Regions from separate parts of the Corynebacterium faecale genome, predicted to be linked through region 1. Evidence: predicted binding sites of a transcription regulator. Region 1 holds the regulator's gene; the other holds the start of a gene.
What was found. The regulator LexA, encoded in region 1, represses DNA repair genes until DNA is damaged. The targets are predictions, from matches to a motif close to CGAACANNTGTTCG.

Region 1 (3,447 bases):
ATGAAGCTCCATCCTGGACCCCGGAGACACTCGGATCCATCGACGATGAGATCGAGACGGTGGTCGACGGGCAGAAGGTCGCCGCTTTCCCCGCCCTGGTGGTTACACCCACCGGTGTCTCGGTAAAGGTGTTTCCCACCCGTGCCGCTGCAGATGCCTCGATGATCACCTCCACTTTGACTCTCCTCATGCGGGAGATTGAGGTCAATCCGAAGCAGATGGTCAAGGGCCTGCCGCTCCAGCAACGGGTTGCAGTGGATAACTACCCGCACGGCGGCTCAGAGGGGCTGGTCTCAGACGCACGCATCGCCACCATCCGTGATCTGATGTTTGCCAACGGTGGCGCTGTCCGGACACCGGAGGCCTTCGATCAACTGCTCGCTGTGGTCAAACCCGCGGTGGCCGGTGAGGTGCGCCGGACTGTCGTCGATCTTGCTCCAGCGCTGGTGCTCTATGCCAATGTCACATCAGAGCTGGATGGTTGGACCGGGCCGGCGATCGATGACATGGGGGCCCAGTTGGATTTCCTCCTGCCGAAACAGGCGATCAGCATTCACGGCATCAAACGTCTTCGTCATCTACCCCGGTACCTGCATGCCATGACGGTTCGTCTCGAGGAGATGAACCGGGATCCGGACCGGGACGCTGACCGCCAGGCGGAAATCAACGAGGTGGAGGCCTATCTTGAGACCCGACTGTCCAAGCTCCCCAACAACCGACGTACTACCCGGGAGGTCAAGGACATCCTGTGGCAGGTACAGGAGCTGAGGGTGAGTCTGTTCGCCCAGCGTCTGGGAACCCCCACACCTGTCTCAGCCCAGCGGGTGCGGAAGATGGTGGACAAACTCCGCTGACGGTGGTCGGGGGCGGTTTAGTCCTCTCGTTCACGACGACGCATGAGCCGGATCTCTTTCTCAAAATCATCTGCGCTCTCGAAGGATTTATACACGGAGGCAAACCGCAGGTAGGCAACTTCATCCAACTCACGAAGCGGGTCCAGGATGGCCAGGCCGATATCATTGGCCCGGATCTGCGAACTGCCGCTGCCTCTGACTGTTTCCTCCACCTGCTGGGCCAGGCGTTTAAGTGCGTCATCGGAGACATCCCTCCCCTGGCATGCTCGCCTGACTCCTGTGACCACCTTCTCTCGGCTGAACGGTTCCGTGACTCCATTGCGTTTCAGCACCAGGAGAACTGCCTTCTCGATGGTGGTGAAACGACCTTCGCATTCGCTGCATTCGCGTCGACGCCGGATAGCGCTTCCAGTTTCAATCACACGTGAATCGATGACCTTGGAATGTCCGTGCTGGCAAAACGGGCAGTACATGTGGTGAGTTCCTTCCCTCCAGGTTTCCCGACAGCTCTGTCAGAGGGGGGCAAACCTGCCTGTCAGTGTAGGCCACCACGCCGTTACTGTTCCATCACCACCAGCGTCAGTTCATCTCTGATGATGTGACATCCACGCCCGCCAGCTGGGATTCACTAAAGGTGGGCAGTGGCTCCTCCTGCCCATGCTGGGCGAAGAGTATTCCGCCGAAGATCGCCAACCCGAATAAAGCCCCACCTGCCCACTGTTTCAGGTTCTCCGCAATCGAACGCGGAGAGTCATTCCCGTGCCCAGCCGAAGAATTCTCAACTGAACGGGCGTCTTTGACCTGGAAGCCTGTGTTCGATTGGTTAAAACTACGATTCCGGCGGCCCGCCTGGGTTTTGGAGATAACCCTATTCGAATCCCCTAGCGTTCGAATATGTACGGGATTCGCGCAGAACATCTCAGCCCGCCCACCAGCCCACACCGCTGCCGGGGGCACAACAACACCAGCCCGGACAACCCCGTTATCACTGCGTTCACCTGCGTCGATTGACATCACCATGACATTCTCCCATCCTTTTGCCCCGATTGTACGGTGCGGGCCTGACACAATCGAACATCATTATCGTTCAGGTGTTCGACTAGCTTCTACGTTCGATTTATATCACCGGGAGCGCCGGATGTCTATATCTGGGCCGAAAATGTCGAACACCCGTACCATTTCCGCAGGAGAGCATGTATGGTTAAGAAAAGCGAGATAGCGTCTGGTTCGAACACTCTGTTCCGCGTAACCGCACGGTTCCCCACCGTTGTGAAGCGCCGGGCAGACCGACGGCCAATGCATGACGGGCCCTTTATGCCCCTCAACCAACAACTGGAAGGACCTTAGTTATCATGACCACCGAGAAGACCTCCAAGGCCCGCGGCAGTCGTGGTAGCCGCACGGTGAAGATGCTTCCCAACGGCAAGCCAGATCCTGCGAGCCTGTCAGACAGGCAGCGGAGGATCCTGGAAGTCATCAGAGATGCTGTTGTCCTGAGGGGGTACCCGCCAAGCATCCGCGAGATCGGAGACGCTGCCGGCCTTCAATCAACCTCGTCGGTGGCCTATCAGCTGAAGGAGCTTGAGAAAAAGGGTTTCCTGCGTCGTGATCCCAACAAGCCCCGGGCCGTAGATGTCCGGCACCTTCCAGATACGGACAGCCGACCAAAGGTTGGCCCCAAGGTCAAAGCGAAGGCAACGGCCGGCGATGTTGCCAAGTCGGAACTCGCAGTAGGCGCTTCTCTGGTTCCCGTGGTGGGCAAGATCGCTGCAGGCAATCCCATCCTCGCGGAGCAGAATATCGAAGAGTACTACCCGCTCCCCTCGGACATCGTCGGTGATGGTGAGCTGTACATGCTCCAGGTGGTGGGTGAATCCATGAAGGACGCCGGAATCCTTGACGGTGACTGGGTGGTGGTGCGTTCCCAGCCCGTCGCCGAACAGGGCGAGTTCGTCGCCGCCATGATCGATGGTGAGGCTACCGTGAAGGAATTCCACAAGGACTCTTCGGGAATCTGGCTGCTTCCACATAATGATTCCTTCGCCCCGATACCAGGAGAAAACGCTGAGATCATGGGCAAGGTCGTCTCAGTGATGCGCAAGCTCTAGACAGCACCCCACCCACACACCCCGTTTGTGCTTCCGATCGGTTGTGCAAACGGGTTTTTCTCTAGCTGACCTATTTCGGGGGTGGTAAACCTTCTTCGTAAATCATCCTCACACTATTGGGTTTATTGTGGGTTTCTCATAGTCCGGGGCTTACTTTTGCATTGGTCCTGCCCGATCTAGTGTGATTTAGGCTTAGAGGGGCTACCTTCCCGCAACTTAAAGCAGGAATCGGACGTTGAATAGTGAAATAATAGAAACCAATATCGGACATATATCCGAAATGAACTTTTTGCTTTAAGGAGCGGCATGTACGCAGAGGAACGACGTCGTCAGATCGCCTCACTGACGGCGGTTGAAGGACGGGTCAACGTCACCGAACTTGCAGGCCGTTTCGATGTCACCGCTGAAACTATCCGCAGAGATCTGGCGGTTCTTGATCGGGAGGGCATCGTCCACCGTGTCCATGGAGGTGCGGTGGCCACCCA
Region 2 (3,447 bases), 710 kb from region 1:
GTGGAGGGACGCATCTCAGCCGGCGTGACCATTGGCGACGGCACCGACATAGGTGGCGGCGCCTCGATCATGGGCACACTCTCCGGCGGCGGCGAACACGTCATCAGTCTCGGCGAGCGCTGTCTCCTTGGAGCAAACTCCGGCTGCGGCATCCCCCTCGGCGATGATTGCATCATTGAATCCGGCCTCTACATCACCGCCGGTACCAAAGTGCTTATCGACGGCGCGACCGTCAAAGCCGCAGACCTCTCAGGGCGCAGCGGCCTGGTCTTTCGACGCAACTCCACCACCGGCGTGGTGGAGGCGGTCCCCAACCGCATGACCGTCACCCTCAACCCCGACCTTCATTAAATTTCTCCAGGGCCGCTGCCCTGATCCGCTTGAAACGGGCCTCCATGCGTGATCTGAGTGTCTGCCCCCATGTGCCTGTGGGCATCACGGGGGCCAGGGGTCCCATCGGTGTTGTCACCATCGGTTGGTTCATCGGACCGATCCACGTCACCTCCCCCACCGCGTTGATATCCGCCTGGAAGCGACCATCTGTTTTCATGTTGTGATGGTGCTGGCAGAGGCACTGGAGGTTCCATGCCACCGTCAATCCACCCTGACCCCAGGGGATGATGTGATCGATCTGGCATTGATCAGCTGGCACCCTACACCCCGGCATCCTGCAGTGGCCATCACGCGCCCGCACATGGTTTGCCAGCCCCTCACTGGGCCGATAACCCTTCTCCACGGCGTTGGCGTGACAATCCAGGTCAACCACCCGGCTGGCGCCTTGGCAGTCCCAGTCGAAGTACCCCACCCCTGGCATCCAGGAGAGGCCGCCGTTCTGTGGCGTGTAGATGTTCTGAATGATCTTCACGGGTGCCTCACTGTCCAGAAAGGCCCTCAGGGCATCGACATTGGTCATGCCCTCCTCCCGGACCTTGGACAGTGCCTCTGCGAGGTGGTGACCATCAGTCGGGTTGATCCTGCCGCGGATATGGGCCATGCCGTTCTCGAAGCGTACGGTCAGATACTCCTGCGGAGCCCCCGGTTCCACCGCGGGTTCCTTCCCGAATGCAGGATCCAGCTCCTTGATCCACCTGGTGATCAGGCCTGCGAGATCGTGCGCCTGGATCATCACCTCATTGGCCACCCGTGGAGTCAACCGCTCAACGATGCGGCGATCCAGCTCCTCCCACAGTTCCTCCTCTGCGCGGGCAACAGCAGTCATGATCCTGGAGACGAAAGCCACGCTCAGTGGGTAATGCTTCTCCTGCAACGCCCGGAGTCTGGGCAGCTTGTCCATGGCGGCGACCGCATTGAGCCCGTTGTTGACCTCGGTGCGGTTCATGCCCGTCAGCCGCATCAGTTCGACGATGAGTGAGTCGGCGTCATGCGTGTCATCGTCGATCAACGTGAGCCACATCTGGTGTTCGGACATGTTCCTGTCGGCTATGACATGTGAGACCGGACTGGCCGGATCCTGGTGACTGAAGAAGACGTCAACGGTGATCATTATTCCCCCCTTTCGATAATGTGTTCCCCTCCATCCTCACCCGACCGCCACCCAAAAGCAAGGCTTTTATCAAACAAGTTTTCGATTATGTTTCACAGTCGACACCTGTGCAAAAAGAAAAAAGGGAGCCCTCAGGCTCCCTCTGGTTCAGTGCTTCCCCTCTACCGCGGATCAGACATGACAACAATCCTTGTCCTGGGCTTGCGGAAGGCCCAGTACTTGTTCACCAGGAAGTTCACGGGCATGGAGATCACGATGGAAATCACGAGCGCCCAGTAGAACTTGGTGCGGAATCCGGTGGAATCGTCAAAGATCTCAGAGGATAGTGCGATGGGCGAGCTGGGGTTCATCAGCAGGGTGGTCACAATCTGACTGACGATGAAAGCAACGAGGCCTGTCGCCAGAAAGGGGAAGAAACCGCGCCACCAGGACCGCATCTCCTTTGTCTTGAAGGTCCACATGCGGTTGAGCTGGTAGTTCCACGTATTGGCCACCAGGAAGGCGATGGTCATGAACACGTGATACCAGCGGATATTGAAGTCGGTACCCAGGAGATTCATGAAGGGATCGTGCTCGGAGATACCGCTCGTCCAGCCTGCGATTTTCTTCGCCAATGCAGCTACAAGGAGGTTTACCACGGTGCCGGAGCCACCCACCAACCCGAACTTCAGGAACTGTCGGGTCGTCCTTCGAAGGCGAGTTTCCCAGCCACGTTTTTCGGAACTCAACACGCCTCTTCCAATGTCAAAAAACAGTTTTAGGGATTCAATCCTAGCCCTTCGCGGGCGTGTTGATAAAACCGTCAGGAAAGGCGTGTGACAGCAGCCTCGATACGCTCGTCCACCTCAGTGAGGGCAACGCGGACATGAAGTGCGCCACGTGGACCATAGAAGTCACCGGGGGCGACCAGGATGCCGCGCTCGGCGAACCAGTCCACCGTGTCCCGGCAGGGCTCATCGCGGGTGGCCCAGAGGTAGAGACCAGCCTCGGAATTGTCGATGCGGAAACCCGCCCCGATCAGGGCCTTCATCAGCGCTAAACGACGACGTGCATACACCAGCTTCTGCCCCGCCTCCTGCAGATCATCATTGAGCGCGGCGATCATCGCCTGCTGGATGGCGTGGGGAACCATGAGACCCAGGTTCTTGCGTGCTTCGGTCAGCTCACCCACCAGGGAGGTGTCCCCCACGATGTATCCAGCGCGGTAGGAGGCCATGTTGGAGGTCTTGGACAGCGAGTGGATGGCCAACAGGTTGGTGTGGTCACCATCGCAGACCCGCGGGTCCAGGATGGAGACGGGCTCATTGTCATCATCCCAGCCCAGACCCAGGTAACATTCGTCCGCTGCGATGATCACGTCATTGTCCCGCGCCCATTCCACAACCTTGCGCAGGTGTGGAATACCCAGCACCTTGCCGGTCGGGTTGGACGGTGAATTGAGGAACATCAGTGACGGGACCTCGGGTCCCAGCTTCAGCAACGAATCCGAACGACGTACCCGCGCACCGGCGGCCACCGCGGCGACCTCATAGGTCGGATATGCGATCTCCGGGATCACCACGGTGTGCCCGGAGAGGCCGAGCATCGTGGGCAGGAGAGCGATCGCCTCCTTGGTGCCCACCACGGGGATCACGGAGGCGTCGACAAGCGCTGTCATGTTGTAGCGGCGCAGCAGCGCCGCGCGGATCGCAGACCGCAGTTCGGGGGTGCCGATGGTCTGCGGGTAACCGGAGAACCCCGCGGCCTCCGAAAGCGCGATCTGGATTCCGGGGGCGACCGGATCAACCGGGGTGCCAACCGACAGATTCACAATGCCATCCGGATGCGCACTCGCCTGTGCTTTCGCGGAGGCTAGTGAATCCCAGGGGAAGTCCGGGAGGATGGTGGCTAAGGGGGTGCGGGGTTTACGGGTCATGAATGTACAGATTAGGCCTGCGGGGGCA

Region 2: a site for LexA is predicted at 1,575-1,588, ahead of CFAEC_RS04955 (HNH endonuclease signature motif containing protein). Genes of this name have one in related genera too.

What each region holds. Positions count from the first base shown of each region.
Region 1 covers NZ_CP047204.1:1,767,502-1,770,948, forward strand. Annotated here, with positions in the region: gene hrpA (ATP-dependent RNA helicase HrpA) at 1-854, shown strand, start outside; gene nrdR (transcriptional regulator NrdR) at 872-1,327, opposite strand; gene lexA (transcriptional repressor LexA) at 2,207-2,962, shown strand; gene sugR (transcriptional regulator SugR) at 3,269-3,447, shown strand, end outside.
Region 2 covers NZ_CP047204.1:1,054,397-1,057,843, reverse strand. Annotated here, with positions in the region: gene dapD (2,3,4,5-tetrahydropyridine-2,6-dicarboxylate N-succinyltransferase) at 1-351, shown strand, start outside; gene CFAEC_RS04955 (HNH endonuclease signature motif containing protein) at 332-1,504, opposite strand; gene CFAEC_RS04950 (GtrA family protein) at 1,666-2,232, opposite strand; gene dapC (succinyldiaminopimelate transaminase) at 2,307-3,419, opposite strand; gene fdxA (ferredoxin) at 3,431-3,447, opposite strand, start outside.